DNA from 4 places in the Kosakonia radicincitans DSM 16656 genome. Region 2 is predicted to be linked to each of the others. Evidence: predicted binding sites of a transcription regulator. Region 2 holds the regulator's gene; each other region holds the start of a gene.
The links. The regulator PurR, encoded in region 2, represses purine synthesis genes. The targets are predictions, from matches to a motif close to CANGCAAACGTTTGCNTG.
Positions count from the first base shown of each region.

Region 1: the regulator PurR is predicted to act here: its motif matches at 1,778-1,795, upstream of gcvT (glycine cleavage system aminomethyltransferase GcvT).
Region 3: the regulator PurR is predicted to act here: its motif matches at 1,419-1,436, upstream of purM (phosphoribosylformylglycinamidine cyclo-ligase).
Region 4: the regulator PurR is predicted to act here: its motif matches at 2,254-2,271, upstream of Y71_RS20965 (nucleoside-specific channel-forming protein Tsx).

Region 1 is NZ_CP018016.1:838,689-843,164, forward strand. Features, by position in the region: gene ubiH (2-octaprenyl-6-methoxyphenyl hydroxylase) at 1-245, shown strand, start outside; gene ubiI (FAD-dependent 2-octaprenylphenol hydroxylase) at 261-1,463, shown strand; gene gcvT (glycine cleavage system aminomethyltransferase GcvT) at 1,886-2,980, shown strand; gene gcvH (glycine cleavage system protein GcvH) at 3,007-3,396, shown strand; gene gcvP (aminomethyl-transferring glycine dehydrogenase) at 3,570-4,476, shown strand, end outside.
Region 2 is NZ_CP018016.1:3,122,667-3,127,142, forward strand. Features, by position in the region: gene Y71_RS14920 (C40 family peptidase) at 1-65, shown strand, start outside; gene sodB (superoxide dismutase [Fe]) at 189-770, shown strand; gene Y71_RS14930 (MFS transporter) at 801-1,970, opposite strand; gene cydH (cytochrome bd-I oxidase subunit CydH) at 2,135-2,224, opposite strand; gene purR (HTH-type transcriptional repressor PurR) at 2,524-3,549, shown strand; gene punR (DNA-binding transcriptional activator PunR) at 3,569-4,476, opposite strand, start outside.
Region 3 is NZ_CP018016.1:1,442,304-1,446,779, reverse strand. Features, by position in the region: gene uraA (uracil permease) at 1-526, opposite strand, end outside; gene upp (uracil phosphoribosyltransferase) at 636-1,262, opposite strand; gene purM (phosphoribosylformylglycinamidine cyclo-ligase) at 1,498-2,535, shown strand; gene purN (phosphoribosylglycinamide formyltransferase) at 2,532-3,173, shown strand; gene ppk1 (polyphosphate kinase 1) at 3,509-4,476, shown strand, end outside.
Region 4 is NZ_CP018016.1:4,354,384-4,358,859, forward strand. Features, by position in the region: gene ribD (bifunctional diaminohydroxyphosphoribosylaminopyrimidine deaminase/5-amino-6-(5-phosphoribosylamino)uracil reductase RibD) at 1-967, opposite strand, end outside; gene nrdR (transcriptional regulator NrdR) at 970-1,419, opposite strand; gene Y71_RS20960 (SadB/YajI family lipoprotein) at 1,573-2,115, shown strand; gene Y71_RS20965 (nucleoside-specific channel-forming protein Tsx) at 2,407-3,291, shown strand; gene Y71_RS20970 (prepilin peptidase) at 3,345-4,100, opposite strand; gene Y71_RS20975 (type II secretion system protein) at 4,090-4,476, opposite strand, start outside.

The DNA.
Region 1 (4,476 bases), 2.3 Mb from region 2:
CGCTGGCGGAGGCATGGGCGAAGCAGAAAGATGTCGGCTGTTATCCGGTGCTGACGCGCTACCGTCACCAGCGCCAGGCGGACAAAAGCGCCACCATAGGCGTTACCGACGGGCTGGTGCATCTGTTTGCCAACCGCTGGGCGCCGCTTGTCGTCGGGCGCAATATCGGGCTGATGGCGATGGAACTATTTACCCCGGCGCGCGATGTGCTGGCGCAGCGTACCCTCGGTTGGGTAGCCCGTTAATCAAAGGAGCAAAGAGTGCAGAGTGTTGATGTTGCGATTGTCGGCGGCGGCATGGTTGGTCTGGCGCTGGCTTGCGGGTTGCAGGGGAGTGGTTTACGGGTTGCGGTGCTGGAGCAGAATGTTCCGCAGCCGCTGGCGGAAGATGCACCACCGGCGCTGCGCGTATCGGCGATTAACGCCGCCAGCGAAAAACTTCTGACGCATCTTGGCGTGTGGTCAAACATCATTGCCCATCGCGCGGGACGCTATCACGGCATGGAGGTGTGGGACAAAGACAGCTTTGGCCGCATCTCCTTTGACGACCAAAGCATGGGCTATCCTCACCTTGGCTATATTATTGAAAACGCAGTGATTCATCAGGCGCTGTGGGATAAAGCTCAGCAGTGTCAGGATGTCACTATGATTGCCCCTGCCGAATTACAGCAGGTGGCCTGGGGTGAGAACGACGCGTTCCTCACCTTAAAAGATGGCACGATGCTCACGGCCCGGCTGGTGGTCGGGGCGGATGGCGCGAACTCCTGGTTGCGTAACAAAGCGGATATTCCGCTAACTTTCTGGGATTATCACCATCACGCGCTGGTAGCGACCATTCGCACCGAGGAGCCACATCAGGCCGTCGCGCGGCAGGTGTTCGATAACGATGGCATTCTGGCGTTTCTGCCGCTGAACGATCCACATTTATGCTCGATCGTCTGGTCGTTGCCGCCGGATCAAGCGAAAACGCTGCAACAGGCCAGCGATGAGACGTTCAACCAGGCGCTGTGCGTGGCCTTTGATAATCGTCTTGGTCTGTGCCGCGTGGAAAGCGAGCGCCAGGTCTATCCGCTCACCGGTCGCTATGCGCGCCACTTCGCCGGTCATCGTCTGGCGCTGGTGGGCGATGCTGCGCATACCATCCATCCGCTGGCCGGGCAGGGCGTAAATCTGGGCTTTATGGATGTTGCGGAATTGATTACCGAGCTGCGCCGTCTTCGCCGTGAAGGAAAAGATATCGGCCAGCATCTCTATCTGCGTCGCTACGAGCGCAGCCGTAAACACAGTGCGGCGCTAATGCTGGCGGGAATGCAGGGCTTCCGCGAACTGTTTGCCGGATCGAACCCGGCGAAGAAGCTGCTGCGTGATATTGGTCTGAAACTGGCGGATACCCTTCCGGGGGTAAAAACACAACTGCTGCGCCAGGCGCTCGGCCTGAATGACCTTCCGGAGTGGTTACGTTAACCCCATCACATTTCCCTTCCCGCAAACGGGAAGGGGACTCCCTGCCTCATTTGAAATATTCTAATTTCACCTCGTTTTTCGGATTAGATTTACTCATGTATGATTTTTCGCACTGCAGAAAAAATGATGCTTTTGCGGAGTGAAATATTGAAATAGGGCGCAACTACGTCGCTTTATTGATGTTTTGTGTGGGTGATTTCGTTTTTATCTGGCACAAAATTCTGTTGCTGTTTTTAGCTAAATAGGTCATAAGCTAATGTGATGGCCCATTTTCTCTTATGGTTAAGTGCCGCTTTCGGTGTTAAGTTCAGGCAAAAGATAACGTTTGCGTCGGCGTCCGAAATGGCCGTTGACGCTGGTCGTTTTGGCGAAATGAACGCCGCCGAAAAACGTGATAGCGCAGCTTATTCGACGAGGACAAGATGGCTCAGCAGACCCCTTTGTATGAACAACACAAGCTATGCGGCGCCCGCATGGTGGATTTCCATGGCTGGATGATGCCGCTGCATTACGGCTCGCAGATTGATGAGCACCACGCAGTGCGTAGCGATGCCGGGATGTTCGATGTTTCGCACATGACTATCGTCGATCTGAAAGGCAGCCGCACCCGGGAGTTTCTGCAATATTTGCTGGCAAACGATGTGGCCAAACTCACGAAGCCCGGCAAAGCCCTCTACACCGGCATGCTGAATGCCTCGGGCGGCGTGATTGATGATTTGATCGTCTACTACTTTACCGAAGACTTCTTCCGCCTCGTTGTAAACTCCGCCACCCGCGAAAAAGACCTCTCCTGGATTACCCAACACGCCGAACCTTTTGCCATTGATATCACCGTCCGTGACGACCTGTCGCTGATCGCGGTTCAGGGGCCAAACGCGCAGGCGAAAGCCGCCAGCCTGTTTACCGATGCGCAGCGCAGCGCGGTCGAGGGAATGAAACCGTTCTTCGGCGTTGAAGAGGGCGAGCTGTTTATCGCGACCACGGGCTACACCGGTGAAGCGGGTTACGAGATTGCCTTGCCGAACGAAAAAGCCGCCAGCTTTTGGCAGGATCTGCTGAAAGCGGGCGTAAAACCTTGCGGACTCGGCGCCCGCGATACGCTGCGCCTGGAAGCGGGCATGAATCTTTATGGCCAGGAGATGGATGAAAGCATCTCTCCGCTGGCTGCCAATATGGGCTGGACCATCGCCTGGGAACCGCAGGATCGCCAGTTCATCGGTCGTGAAGCGCTGGAGCAACAGCGCGAAAAAGGCACCGAACAGCTGGTTGGTCTGGTGATGACGGAAAAAGGTGTGCTGCGTAATGAGTTACCTGTGCACTTTACTGATGCGCACGGCAACGTGCAAAAAGGTGTGATCACCAGCGGGACCTTCTCGCCGACGCTTGGCTACAGTATTGCACTGGCGCGCGTTCCGGCCGGAATTGGCGAAACGGCAATTGTGCAGATCCGTAACCGCGAAATGCCGGTCAAAGTGACCAAACCTGTTTTTGTGCGCAACGGCAAAGCTGTCGCGTAACGTAATTTTTATCTGGAGAGAATAAAATGAGCAACGTACCGGGCGAACTGAAATACAGCAAAGAACACGAATGGCTGCGCAAAGAAGCAGACGGTAGTTATACCGTTGGCATCACTGAGCATGCTCAGGAACTGCTGGGTGATATGGTGTTTGTCGACCTGCCGGAAGTGGGCGCGACCGTTAGTGCTGGCGATGACTGCGCCGTTGCCGAATCGGTAAAAGCCGCTTCTGATATCTACGCGCCGATTGGCGGTGAAATCGTAGCCGTTAACGATGCGCTGAATGACTCTCCGGAGCTGGTTAACAGCGAGCCGTACGGCGAAGGCTGGATCTTCAAAATCAAAGCCAGTGACGAATCGGAAGTTGCTGCGCTGCTGGATGCAACGGCATACGCCGCATTGTTAGAAGACGAATAAATACGCGTCATCCTTCACGTTGCAGGCGCGTTGGCTTGCTCGCTCACCCAGTTACTTACTGATGTAAGCGCCTGGGGATTTGCAGCATCGCCGCCTTCCTGCAACGCGAAAGCTTTAGCGTATTCAGATAATTTCCGAATACGATTCACCGCACGTTTCAGGAACCATCGCTCATGACTCAGACGTTAAGTCAGCTTGAAAATCGCGCCGCATTTATCGGCAGGCATATTGGCCCGGACGCATCGCAACAGCAGGAGATGCTGAACACCGTAGGGGCAGATTCGCTAAATGCCCTGATTGCGCAGATCGTACCGAAAGATATTCAGCTCGCCACGCCGCCGCAGGTGGGTGAAGCTACCACCGAATTCGCCGCGCTTGCCGAACTGAAAGCCATCGCGGGCCGCAACAAGCGCTTTAAGTCTTACATTGGCATGGGCTACACCGCAGTGCAGTTACCGCCGGTGATCCTGCGTAATATGCTGGAAAATCCAGGCTGGTACACCGCGTATACGCCGTATCAGCCGGAAGTATCGCAAGGGCGCCTGGAAGCGCTGCTCAACTTTCAGCAGGTGACGCTGGATTTGACCGGCCTGGATATCGCCTCTGCTTCCCTGCTGGATGAAGCGACCGCCGCTGCTGAAGCGATGGCGATGGCGAAGCGCGTGAGCAAACTGAAAGGCGCTAACCGTTTCTTCGTTGCCGATGATGTGCACCCGCAAACGCTGGATGTCGTGCGCACGCGCGCCGAAACCTTCGGGTTTGAGGTGATTGTTGATGCGGCTGACAAAGTGCTGGATCACCAGGATGTTTTCGGTGTTCTGCTGCAACAGGTTGGCACCACCGGCGAAGTACACAATTACAGTGCGCTGATTGCGGAGCTGAAAGCCCGCAAAATCGTGGTTAGCGTCGCCGCCGATTTTATGGCGCTGGTACAGTTGACGGCGCCAGGCAAGCAGGGTGCCGACATCGTGTTTGGCTCCGCTCAGCGTTTCGGCGTGCCGATGGGCTACGGCGGTCCGCACGCGGCATTCTTTGCTGCTAAAGATGAATTCAAACGCTCCATGCCTGGGCGCATTATCG
Region 2 (4,476 bases):
AAGACTACTGGCAGCGCCATTACGTCGGCGCTCGCCGCGTCGTTACGCCGAAAACCATTCGTTGATCCCATCGCCTGTCGTCATTGCGACAGGCGATGTTCTCTTTTTCCCGTCCCCGCGATTTGTTACTCTAAGCCTCACACTCAATAGGGTTATTGGGTGTATTAAAATAATGAAGGAGAGTAGCAATGTCGTTCGAATTACCTGCATTACCGTATGCAAAAGACGCCCTGATGCCGCATATCTCAGCCGAAACGCTGGAGTATCACTATGGTAAGCACCATCAGACTTATGTCACTAACCTCAACAACCTGATCAAAGGCACCGCCTTCGAAGGCAAAACGCTGGAAGAGATCGTTAAGCACAGCGAAGGTGGCGTGTTCAATAACGCCGCTCAGGTCTGGAACCACACCTTTTACTGGAATTGCCTCGCGCCGCACGCTGGTGGTGAGCCGACTGGCGAACTGGCCGCTGCGATTGCTAAAGCCTTTGGCGGCTTTGCGGAGTTCAAAGCGCAGTTTACCGATGCCGCAGTGAAGAACTTTGGTTCAGGCTGGACATGGCTGGTGAAAAAAGCGGATGGCGGGTTGGCGATTGTCTCAACGTCCAATGCGGGAACCCCGCTGACGACGGATGCGACACCGTTGCTGACTGTCGATGTCTGGGAACATGCTTATTACATTGACTACCGCAACGCCCGTCCGAACTACCTTGAACACTTCTGGGCGCTGGTCAACTGGGCCTTCGTGGCGAAGAATTTCGCCGCATAAAACAAAGGAGGGGCATTGCCCCTCCTCTTTTTACTCGACTGCCGCACAGGCTCGTTCCGGCCGGGAGCGCCCGGAAAACAGCACCACCATCAGCCCAAGCCCCGCAATAATCGCCCCCATCACCGGGACAAAATCATATCCCAGGCCGCCGGAGATCACCGCGCCGCCCGCAGCCGCACCGAGTGCGTTACCGAGGTTAAAGGCACCAATGTTCACTGAAGAAGAGAGTCCTGGCGCTTCATGTGCGACGCGCATTACACGCATTTGCAGCGGCGGAACCACAGCAAAGGTCGCTGCGCCCCAGACCACCATGCTGATAGCCGCGCCTACTTCGCTGCGGGCCAGGAACGGAATAGCCAGCATGATGGCAATCAGCAGGATAAGAAAACCTTTCAGCGTACCGGTTACCGAACGATCCGCCAGTTTGCCGCCAAGGTAGTTGCCAATCGAGAAACCGACGCCAATCAGCACCAACATCCCGGTAACAAACACCGGCGTAGCATCAGTAATGGTGCGCAGCACCGGCGAAATATAGGTATAAAGCGTGAACATCGCGCCCGCGCCGAGCACCGTCGTCAGCAGTGCCGACAGCACCTGTGGACGAACCAGCACGGACAACTCTTTGCGTACATCCGGACGTTCGCCCGTTCCGCCGCCAGGCAGTGAAAAGTAGAGGCTCAGCATGGCAACCAGACCCAGCACGGCGGTCGCCATAAACGACATGCGCCAGCCGATGGTTTCACCCAGCCAGGTTGCAGCAGGCACACCGCCAATATTGGCGATAGTCAGCCCCATAAACATGGTGGCGACGGCGCTGGCTTGTTTCTCTTTTGCCACCACGCTTGCGGCAACAACCGATCCCAGACCAAAGAAGGCGCCGTGGTTGAGGCTGGTAACGATGCGCGCCAGCATTAAGGTGGTGTAGTCCGGCGCGATTGCCGACAGCACATTACCCAGCGTAAAGATCGCCATCAGGAAGATCAGCGCGTTACGTCTGCCACGGTGCGACAGCAGCAGCGTCATCAGCGGCGCCCCCACCATCACGCCAATCGCATAAGCGCTAATCAACATCCCCGCCGCCGGAATGGAAACATCGACGCCACGGGCAATAACGGGCAGCAATCCCATCGGGGAGAACTCCGTTGTACCTATCCCAAAGGCGCCAATCGCCAGGGCAAGCAGAGGGAAATTTACTTTCATCGTTTGACTCCGAAAAAGCCGTGTCGGTTGGAGACACTGTCGCAGAAGTCAAAAGTATGACAGCAATCACAAAAAACAGAAGTTAGCAGAATGACAAAAGATTATTGCAGAAGTGATAACAATGGCGGGGAAAGCCGAGGGAGAAGGCTCTCCCTCGTGCCAGATCAATGCAGCGCGGCGGTCAGCCCACCGAAAACAATCAGGCTCAGAACAATGACGGTAGTGACCAAAGAATACTTCAGATCGGTGCTCATCAATTTTTCTCCATTTTCATTTCCCCACAAAAAGTGAGTTTGCGCATTTTTGCACAAATAATCATAAAAATCTTGCAGGAATTAGGAGGAGATATGTTTTAGCGCTTCCCCTTTTGCTCAAGATAAGACAAAATTCGACGCTAAATTTATTAGCGTACCGGCCATTGACTCCCCTCCTGACGTTTAGTGTCTTTTTCCCGGCGTACCGCACTCACTTTGCTGGGGTTCAGGGTGATGGAAGGCAAACGTTTACCTTAAGTATTATCAGGAGCTTATGATATGGTCTGGAGTGATTTCTGATGGCAACGATTAAAGACGTCGCGAAACGAGCAAACGTTTCCACTACAACCGTATCACATGTAATTAACAAAACGCGCTTCGTCGCTGAAGAGACTCGCAATGCCGTATGGGCGGCGATTAAAGAGTTACATTACTCCCCCAGCGCTGTGGCACGTAGCCTGAAGGTCAATCACACCAAATCGATCGGTTTACTGGCCACAAGCAGCGAAGCCGCCTATTTTGCCGAGATCATCGAAGCCGTAGAGAAAAAATGCTTCCAGAAAGGCTACACCTTGATCCTCGGCAACGCCTGGAACAGCCTTGAGAAACAGCGCGCCTACCTGTCGATGATGGCGCAAAAACGTGTCGATGGCCTGCTGGTGATGTGCTCCGAATACCCGGAGTCGCTGCTGAGCATGCTGGAAGAGTACCGTAATATCCCAATGGTGGTGATGGACTGGGGCGAGGCGAAAGCCGATTTTACCGATTCGGTCATTGATAATGCTTTTGAAGGCGGCTATATGGCTGGCCGCTATCTGATTGAGCGCGGACATCGCGATATCGGCGTCATTCCAGGCCCGCTGGAGCGCAACACCGGCGCAGGCCGCCTCGCCGGTTTTATGAAAGCGATGGAAGAGGCGATCATTACCGTACCGGAAAACTGGATCGTGCAGGGCGACTTTGAACCGGAATCGGGTTACCGGGCGATGCAGCAAATCCTCAACCAGTCCCACCGCCCTACTGCCGTGTTCTGCGGCGGCGATATTATGGCGATGGGTGCGCTCTGCGCGGCGGATGAGATGGGGCTGCGCGTTCCCCAGGATATTTCGCTGATCGGCTATGACAATGTGCGTAATTCCCGCTACTTTACGCCCGCACTGACCACCATCCATCAGCCGAAAGATTCGCTGGGCGAAACGGCGTTTACCATGTTGCTCGATCGTATCGTCAACAAGCGCGAAGAGTCGCAGTCCATTGAAGTCCATCCGCGTCTGATCGAGCGTCGTTCGGTGGCGGATGGTCCGTTCCGCGACTACCGCCGTTAATCACGCCCTGCGGGGGCCGCTACTCCGGCTCCCGCAACCATTCGCTGTTCAGCGTCTCACTGTCCCCCAGATACTCCAGCAGCCAGTTCAACGCCGGTGATGCGTCATTTTGTTGCCATGTCAGGCAGCAGGCCGCATCCGGAAACGGGTTCTCCAGTTCCAGCGCCACCCAGTCGCCGCTGTCCAGCCGCGGACGCGCGAAATGCGCGGGCACCATCCCCACACACAGCCCGGCAGAAAGGCAGGCTTCTGAAGCGGACCAGTCCGGCACGATTACCCGCTTCTGGTTATCCAGCAGCCAGGTAATACGTTTTGGCAACGAGCGCGACGTATCTTCCTGGATCAACGAAGGCCAGTTGCGCAACGTTTCATCGCTTAGCGGGCCGGGCATTGATGCCAGCGGATGGCGGCTGGAGACCACGCATTTCCAGCTCAGCATGCCCATATCACGAAACGCGTACCGTCCACCGACCGGGATCGCCTGGGTCGCGCCAATCGCCACCTCAACGCGGCCATCTGCCAGCGCATCCCAGACACCGTTGAACACCTCCTGGTAAACCTGTAACTCGACATCGTTAAAATGTCGGTAGAAATCGACGATCAGTTGCCGTGTTCGTGCCGGTTTCACAATGTTATCCACGGCAATCGCCAGTTGGCCGCGCCAGCCGTTGGCGATCTGTTGGCACTGCTGGCGGGTGATCTGCATTTTTTTGATAACAGATCGCCCCTCTTTTAAAAACCAGCTTCCGGCGGGCGTTAACTCCACATCCCGATGACGGCGTTCAAATAACGGAACTGCCAGCCACTCTTCGAGTTGGCGCACCGTATAGCTCACCGCTGAAGGTACGCGGTGCAGCTCCTGGGCGGCACCGCTGAAACTGCCGTTGCGCGCAACAGCATCAACCACTTCGAGTGAATATTCTGACC
Region 3 (4,476 bases), 1.7 Mb from region 2:
ACAGCACGGAACCAAACACCGTTACGCCCAGCGTGACCATCGAAATGATCACCGTTTTGCTATCCGCGCTTTGGCCTTCAGCCGGCAACAGACCGGCCATATTCGCCGCCACACCCGCCAGTTCCAGGCCGATAACCGCCACGATAGCGCCCATTGCCGCAGGCGGGAACATCACATCCAGCCAGCCGGTACCGGCTTTCTTAACGATAAAGGAGACGATGCAGAACAAGACGCCGCACATAATGAAACCGCCCAGCGCCACTTCATAACCGAGCGGCAACAGCAGCAGCACCGGCGAGATAAACGCAAAGCTGGAACCGAGGTAAGCCGGGATTTTCCCCTTACAGATGAAGAGATAAAGCAGCGTCCCGATACCATTGAACAGCAGCACGGTGGCCGGGTTAATGTGAAACAGGATTGGCACCAGCACGGTCGCGCCAAACATGGCGAACAGGTGCTGCAAACTAAGCGGGATCGTCTGCAAAAGCGGCGGTCTTTCACTCACCCCGATAGCACGGCGCGTCATAATGTTTTTCCTCTGAGTGTTGTTGTTTATCTCCCCGTCCTTTGCGGCGGGCAGTTTATGAATCCAAAAAAAAGCCGACTATCAAAGTCGGCTTTCGATTTGTCATGCGTTACTTCGTACCAAAGATTTTGTCACCGGCATCGCCGAGGCCCGGAATAATGTAGCCGTGCTCATTGAGGCCCTTGTCGATCGCCGCGGTATACAGCTCAACGTCCGGGTGCGCTTTCTCCAGCGCCGCCAGACCTTCCGGCGCGGCAACCAGCACCAGAACTTTGATGCTGTGACAGCCTGCGTTTTTCAGCAGATCGATGGTGGCAATCATTGAACCACCGGTCGCCAGCATCGGGTCAACCACCAGCGCCATACGCTCGTCGATGTTGGACACCAGTTTCTGGAAGTACGGTACCGGCTCCAGCGTTTCTTCATTACGGTAGATACCGACCACGCTGATGCGCGCGCTCGGCACGTGCTCCAGCACGCCTTCCATCATGCCCAGACCGGCACGCAGAATCGGCACCACGGTAATTTTTTTACCTTTGATCTGCTCAACCTCCACCGGGCCGTTCCAGCCTTCGATGGTGACTTTTTCGGTTTCGAGGTCAGCCGTCGCTTCATACGTCAGCAGGCTGCCCACTTCTGAGGCGAGTTCACGAAAGCGTTTGGTGCTGATATCGTTTTCACGCATCAACCCAAGCTTGTGTTTGACGAGTGGGTGTTTAACTTCCACGACCTTCATACTCTTCTCCTTTCCCCTGACAGGTGGCAGCCACAAAAAAAATCGCCGGATTATACCGCTTTTTTTCCGTTGCGCTACAGATAGCCGCTTGATCGCGATCAATCAGGCTGGAAAATAGTATATCGGAACTTATAAGGTACGCCCGGCAATAATAGGCTCGCAAACGTTTGCCTGGGCTGCTAGAATTGCGCCGAATTTTATTTCTACCGCAAGAAAACGCGTGGGGACTGAAGCAGTGACCGATAAAACCTCTCTCAGCTATAAAGATGCCGGTGTTGATATTGATGCAGGCAATGCTCTGGTTGACCGAATCAAAGGCGTGGTGAAGAAGACCCGCCGTCCGGAAGTGATGGGCGGTCTGGGCGGCTTCGGCGCGCTGTGCGCTCTGCCGCAAAAATATCGTGAACCGGTACTGGTTTCCGGCACTGATGGCGTTGGCACCAAGCTGCGTCTGGCAATGGATCTGAAACGTCATGACACCATCGGTATCGACCTGGTCGCCATGTGTGTAAACGACCTGGTGGTACAGGGCGCTGAGCCACTGTTCTTCCTCGACTATTACGCCACCGGCAAGCTGGACGTGGATACCGCCGCCAGCGTGATCAATGGCATCGCCGAAGGTTGCCTGCAATCCGGTTGTGCGCTGGTTGGCGGCGAAACCGCAGAGATGCCGGGCATGTATCACGGTGAAGATTACGACGTGGCCGGTTTCTGCGTGGGCGTGGTAGAGAAAGCAGAAATTATTGACGGCTCCAAAGTGGCCGACGGCGACGTGCTGGTGGCGCTGGCTTCCAGCGGTCCGCACTCCAACGGTTACTCGCTGGTGCGTAAAGTGATAGAAGTAAGCGGCTGCGATCCGCTGACCACCCAACTGGAAGGCAAACCGCTGGCCGATCACCTGCTGGAACCGACGCGTATTTACGTGAAATCGGTGCTGGAGCTGATTGAAAACGTTGATGTACATGCTATCGCTCACCTGACGGGCGGCGGTTTCTGGGAAAATATCCCGCGCGTGCTGCCAGATAACACCCAGGCAGTTATCGACGAATCCTCCTGGCAGTGGCCGGCGGTCTTCAACTGGCTGCAAAGCGCCGGTAACGTCAGCCGTCATGAAATGTACCGCACCTTCAACTGTGGCGTCGGTATGGTTATCGCGCTGCCTGCCGCGGAAGCGGATAAAGCCATCGCCCTGCTCAATGCCAAAGGTGAAAACGCGTGGAAAATCGGTATTATCAAAGCATCCGATTCCAGTGAGCGTGTGGTCATTGAATGAAAAACATTGTGGTGCTGATTTCCGGTAACGGAAGCAATTTGCAGGCGATTATCGACGCCTGCAAACAGAAGAAAATCAACGGCACCCTGCGGGCAGTATTCAGTAACAAGGCCGACGCGTTCGGCCTTGAACGTGCGCGGGAAGCGGCAATTCCTGCGCATGCCCTTCTTGCCTCGCAGTTTGCCAGCCGCGATGCCTTCGATCGTGAACTGATGCATGAAATTGACGCCTACGCGCCGGATGTGGTGGTGCTGGCAGGTTACATGCGCATCCTCAGCCCGGCATTTGTTGCCCATTACGCCGGACGTCTGCTGAATATTCACCCTTCACTGCTGCCGAAATACCCAGGCCTGAACACGCACCGCCAGGTGCTGGAAAATGGCGATGAAGTACACGGCACCAGCGTGCATTTTGTGACGGAAGAGCTGGATGGCGGCCCGGTCATTTTGCAGGCCAAAGTCCCGGTGTTTGACGGCGACACGGAAGAAGAGATCACCGACCGCGTACAAGCGCAGGAACACGCGATTTATCCGCTGGTGGTGAGCTGGTTCGTTGATGGCCGCCTGAAGATGGAGAATAACAGCGCGTGGCTCGATGGCGTCTGTCTGCCTCCTGAAGGCTATGCGGCCGACGAATAATCGTCCCCCTTTATTGTTCTGCTGCCGGATGGCGCGATGCTTATCCGGCCTACGCTGTTTTCCTGGGCCGATATCAGGCCGGATAAGCCGAAGCCGCCATCCGGCGTCAAACGCGCCCAATGTATTCTTATCCCCGCAGTATTTTCATCACCTTAAGTCAGAAAAAAGATTACTGTCATACTTTTTTGGCACAGTTGGACATCTTAGGGCTAAGCTCGCCATAATAAGTTGTGTTATACGAAGGAACGCCAGCAACGTTCACCTGTCAGTCGCGGACACCGTAAGAGTGAGAAGATATTGCTGTGTCCCGAGTAAGAACCGGAGTGTAAACAGGAATGGGTCAGGAAAAGTTATATCTCGAAAAAGAACTAAGCTGGTTGTGCTTCAACGAACGTGTTCTCCAGGAAGCGGCAGACAAAAGTAACCCGCTAATCGAGCGCATGCGTTTTTTGGGAATCTATTCCAATAACCTCGATGAATTTTATAAGGTGCGTTTTGCCGAACTGAAACGCCGGTTGATCATCAGCGAAGAGCAAGGCACCACTACCAACTCACGTCATCTGCTGGGCAAAATTCAATCCCGCGTGCTGAAGGCCGACCAGGAATTCGACAGCCTGTACAACGACCTGCTGCTGGAGATGGCACGCAACCAAATCTTCCTGATCAACGAACGGCAACTGTCGCAAAACCAGCAAAGCTGGCTGCGCAACTACTTCAAGCAGTATCTGCGCCAGCACATTACGCCGACGTTGATAAACCGTGAAACCAACCTGGTGCGGTTCTTAAAAGATGATTACACCTATCTGGCGGTCGAGATCATTCGCGGCAACGATATCCGTTACGCCCTGCTGGAGATCCCGTCGGACAAAGTACCGCGTTTCGTGAATCTGCCGCCGGAAACGCCACGTCGCCGCAAACCGATGATCCTGCTGGACAACATTCTGCGCTACTGCCTTGATGACATCTTTAAAGGCTTCTTCGATTACGATTCGCTGAATGCCTACTCGATGAAGATGACCCGTGATGCCGAATACGATCTGGTGCACGAGATGGAATCGAGCCTGATGGAGCTGATGTCGTCGAGCCTGAAACAGCGTCTGACCGCCGAACCGGTACGCTTTGTTTACCAGCGCGATATGCCCGACGCAATGGTGGCAATGCTGAGTGAGAAGCTGACCATCTCCCGTTATGACTCCATTATCCCCGGCGGGCGTTACCACAACTTTAAAGACTTTATTGGCTTCCCGAATGTCGGCAAAGCCAACCTCGTCAACAAACCGATGCCGCGTCTGCGCCATCTCTG
Region 4 (4,476 bases), 1.2 Mb from region 2:
GCGCAAGATAAACCACCAGCTCATCCACCAGCCCGGCCTGCAACAACGCACCGGCAAGCGTTGCGCCCGCTTCCACCCAAATACTGTTAATTTGCTGTTTTCCCAGCAACATCATCAGCATCACCAAATCGACATGGCCGTGATGTTCCGGCACGATAATCTCGCGCACGCCCGCAGGCCAACTGCGCTCATCCGCTTTCGTGCGGGCAAACCAGGTTTCACCCGGCAGTCCGATCAGTTTGTGCGCTGGAGTAACCCGATTCTGGCTGTCGATCACAATGCGCACCGGCTGGCGCACATTTTCTTGCGGATAGAGCGCCTGGCTGTCGGCATCCAGCTCTTCCCAGCGCACCGTCAGAGAGGGATCGTCCGCCAGCACGGTAGCGCTGCTGGTGAGAATAGCATGGCTTTGCGCCCGCAGACGCTGCACGTCCCGGCGCGCCTGCGCGGAGGTGATCCACTGGCTTTCGCCGCTGGCCATCGCCGTTCGGCCGTCCAGCGATGCGCCGAGCTTAAGCTGCACATACGGAAACCCGGTACGCATCCGTTTGAGGAAACCTTTGTTCAGCGCTTCGGCTTCACTCATCATCAGCCCGTGGCTGACATCAATGCCTTCCTGCTGCAAACGATAAAGGCCACGTCCGGCCACCTGCGGATTGGGATCCTGCATCGCCGCGACAACGCGTGCGACGCCAGCCGCAATCAGCGCTTCACAGCAAGGCGGCGTACGCCCGTGATGGCTGCACGGCTCCAGCGTCACATACGCCGTTGCGCCGCGCGCGCGCTCACCCGCCATACGCAGCGCATGCACTTCGGCATGCGGCTCGCCAGCGCGATAGTGAAAACCTTCGCCAACGATCTCGCCATTGTTGACGATCACACAGCCGACGCGTGGGTTCGGATGGGTGGTAAAACGCCCGCGTTGCGCCAGTTTCAGCGCCCGCGCCATGTACATTTCGTCCTGCATGATCAGTCCTGTAGGCGTGCGATCTCTTCGCCAAATTCGCGAATATCTTCAAAACTGCGGTAAACGGAGGCAAAGCGGACGTAAGCCACTTTATCGAGCTTTTTCAACTGCTCCATTACCAGATTGCCGATCATTTTACTGGGAACTTCGCGTTCGCCTGTTGCGCGAAGTTGCGATTTAATGTGGTTGAGCGCCATTTCCACGTCGTCGGCGCTTACCGGACGTTTCTCCAGCGCTTTCAGCATACCGCTACGTAATTTGTCTTCATTGAAGGGTTCACGCACTTCATTGCTTTTCACCACGCGCGGCATTACCAGCTCAGCCACTTCAAAAGTGGTAAAACGCTCATTACAAACCAGACACTGCCGGCGGCGGCGGACAGAGGAGCCTTCTCCCACCAGACGAGAATCGATTACTTTGGTATCCACGGCGAAACAGAATGGGCAATGCATACGGCGTCCTGACGTGTGAGTTAACTGAAATCTATTTTACCCTGAACTGGCATGACAACAAAGGCAGACCGTTTTTGAGATAATGGATCGATGGCAACGCAGCCGTTGCGATCTACCATTACAACACTCTTTCTTTTCACGGAAACAGACATAATGACAAGACGTTACCTAAGAACACTCTTACTGGGAAGCCTTTTTGCCCTCAGTGCCTGCGCCCAGCAAAGCGAAGTCCGTCAGTTGCATCAAAGCGTCAGCACGCTGAATAGCGAGATGAGCAAACTGAACAAAGAAACGGTGAAAATCACCCAGCAGAACGCGCTGAATGCGAAATCCGGCAGTGGTGTCTATCTGCTGCCCGGCGCAAACACGCCAGCTCGTCTGAACAGCCAGATTGGTATGTTGCGTATGTCTTTGCAAAACGTCGCGCCAAATGCCGCCGGAACCCGCGTTCTGCTGCGCATTCAGGGCGAATCGAACGATCCGTTACCGGCGTTTAGCGGTACGGTTGAGTGGGGACAGATTCAGGGCACCACGCAGAATTACCAGGAAGTTAACGTACAGAATCAGCTCATCAACGCACCGGCCAGCACGCTTGCGCCAAGCGACGTCGATATTCCGTTGCAGTTAAACGGCATTACGCCAGAGCAATTAGGTTTCGTCCGTATCCACGATATTCAGCCCGCCAGCGCGCAGTAATTCCCCGGGCGACGATGTCGCCCTTTATTGCGTTTTGTAACGCTTTTTCTTCTTTTTCCACGTTCGGTCATCACATTCACGAATTTGCAATATTGGTAAATGCCAGTACAATCGCCCCGTTTATTGCACGCAAACGTGAACGCAATCGATTACGTATGTGTCAATAATGTGAAACAACACATATTTTTGTGAGCGCTGATACTTATAATAGGCGCACAGAAATATGAAACATTTAATTGCAATGCGTGCTTTCTTTCACTCCCTTCTGGGATATCAATCAGTGGCGAAAAGATGAAAAAAACAATCCTCGCAGCCGGTGCTGCTCTGGCGCTTTCTGCGTCTTTTACTGCAAACGCAGCGGATAACGCTAAACCTGAATACGTTTCCGACTGGTGGCACCAGAGCGTCAACGTGGTGGGCAGCTATCACACCCGTTTCGGACCGCAGATCCGCAACGATACCTACCTTGAGTACGAAGCGTTCGCCAAAAAAGACTGGTTTGACTTCTACGGTTATGCGGATGCGCCGGTATTCTTCGGTGGTAATACGGATGCGAAAGGTATCTGGAACCACGGTTCTCCACTGTTTATGGAAATCGAACCGCGTTTCTCCATCGATAAGCTGACGGGTGCCGATCTGAGCTTCGGTCCGTTCAAAGAGTGGTACTTCGCGAACAACTACATCTACGACATGGGCCGCAATGCCTCTGGTCGTCAGAGCACCTGGTATATGGGTCTTGGTACCGACATCGACACCGGCCTGCCGATGAGCCTCTCCCTGAACGTGTATGCGAAATACCAGTGGCAGAACTACGGCGCCGCTAACCAGAACGAATGGGACGGCTACCGTTTCAAAGTGAAATACTTTGTACCGATCACCACCCTGTGGGGCGGCCAGTTAAGCTACATCGGCTTTACCAACTTCGACTGGGGCTCCGATCTGGGTGATGAGAGCGGTAACGCGAACAACGGCATCAGAACCCGTACTAATGATTCCATCGCGTCCAGCCACATCCTCTCTCTGGGTTACGATCACTGGCACTACTCTGTTGTTGCCCGTTACTGGCACCACGGCGGCCAGTGGAACGACGACGCCAGCCTGAACTTCGGCAACGGCGACTTCAGCGTACATTCGACCGGCTGGGGTGGTTACCTGGTTGTGGGTTACAATTTCTAAGCCCGCGCGTAATGACAAAAAAGCCGATCGCACGATCGGCTTTTTTATTCCTGTCACGCAGCCAGCATTGCCCGGAACAGCCAGGCAACGGCTGCAATAATGATCGCCGGGCCGAAGGGAAAAGCTTCCGAACGGTTGGCTTTAATAATGAAATAGCCATATACCAGACCTAAAAGCGACGCGATAAGCATGATGTGAAATAGCGCTTCGCAGCCCTGCCAGGCACCGATACCGGCAAACAGCTTCATATCGCCAACGCCGATCCCGGCTTGTCCGCAGCGCCACAGAAACAGGCGATTCAGCGCCCAGGGAATGAGAAAGCCCACCGCAGCACCCGCAACAATACCGCTCATTGCTGCACTGTCAGGCTGTTTCGACCATGCCGATAACATCGCCAGCCCCAGAAAGGGCAACGTCAATTTATCGGGCAGCAACAGGTAGTCATAATCAATAAACAACATGACGACCAACAAGAACAGCAGCGACAAATCGAGCAAGCTGGCCGCATTGACGCCCTGCCAGCCGATCAGCAGTGCAAACAGCAGCGCCATGGTGAATTCAACGCCAGGATAGCGCCAGCTAATGGGTTGACGACAGCACTGGCTGCGCCCCTTCAACCAGAGCCAGCCAAGCAGAGGAATGTTGTAACGCATCCTGATACGCTGCCGGCAATGCGGGCAAAACGAAGGCGGCCAGCTCAGATTGATCGCCTCCCCCAGCATCATGCGCGGCAAGCGATAAATGACGACGTTGGCAAAGCTGCCGAGGATCGCACCTAATAACGCAAAGAGCAGCGTATTACCGATCATCTTGCTTCACCGTTATGCCATGCGTTGTGCCGTCGGCAGAGCGACAAGCAGACGGGAGCGGCGCGTTTGCCACATCATCCACTTTAAAAATCCACTTCGGATAGGTGTCTGCTTTTTTAAAATTCACCAGCGCTTTCGGAAATGCCGCCGTGCGAAGCGGCCGCCCTTTCCCTTTACTGAAGACGCCCACCCAGCGGCCTTGCTTGTCGTAGCTCATCCCCCACTGCCGCGAGCCGGTCAACGGATCGGTAAACCAGCGGCGCAGGTGATAAACCACTTTTTTACCGCGAGGATCGCGCAGCAGATCGTCAAAACTCAGCGGGAGACAGCCATTCCCCGCTTTCTGATACTGCTGAATGGCATTACGGATCTGCAC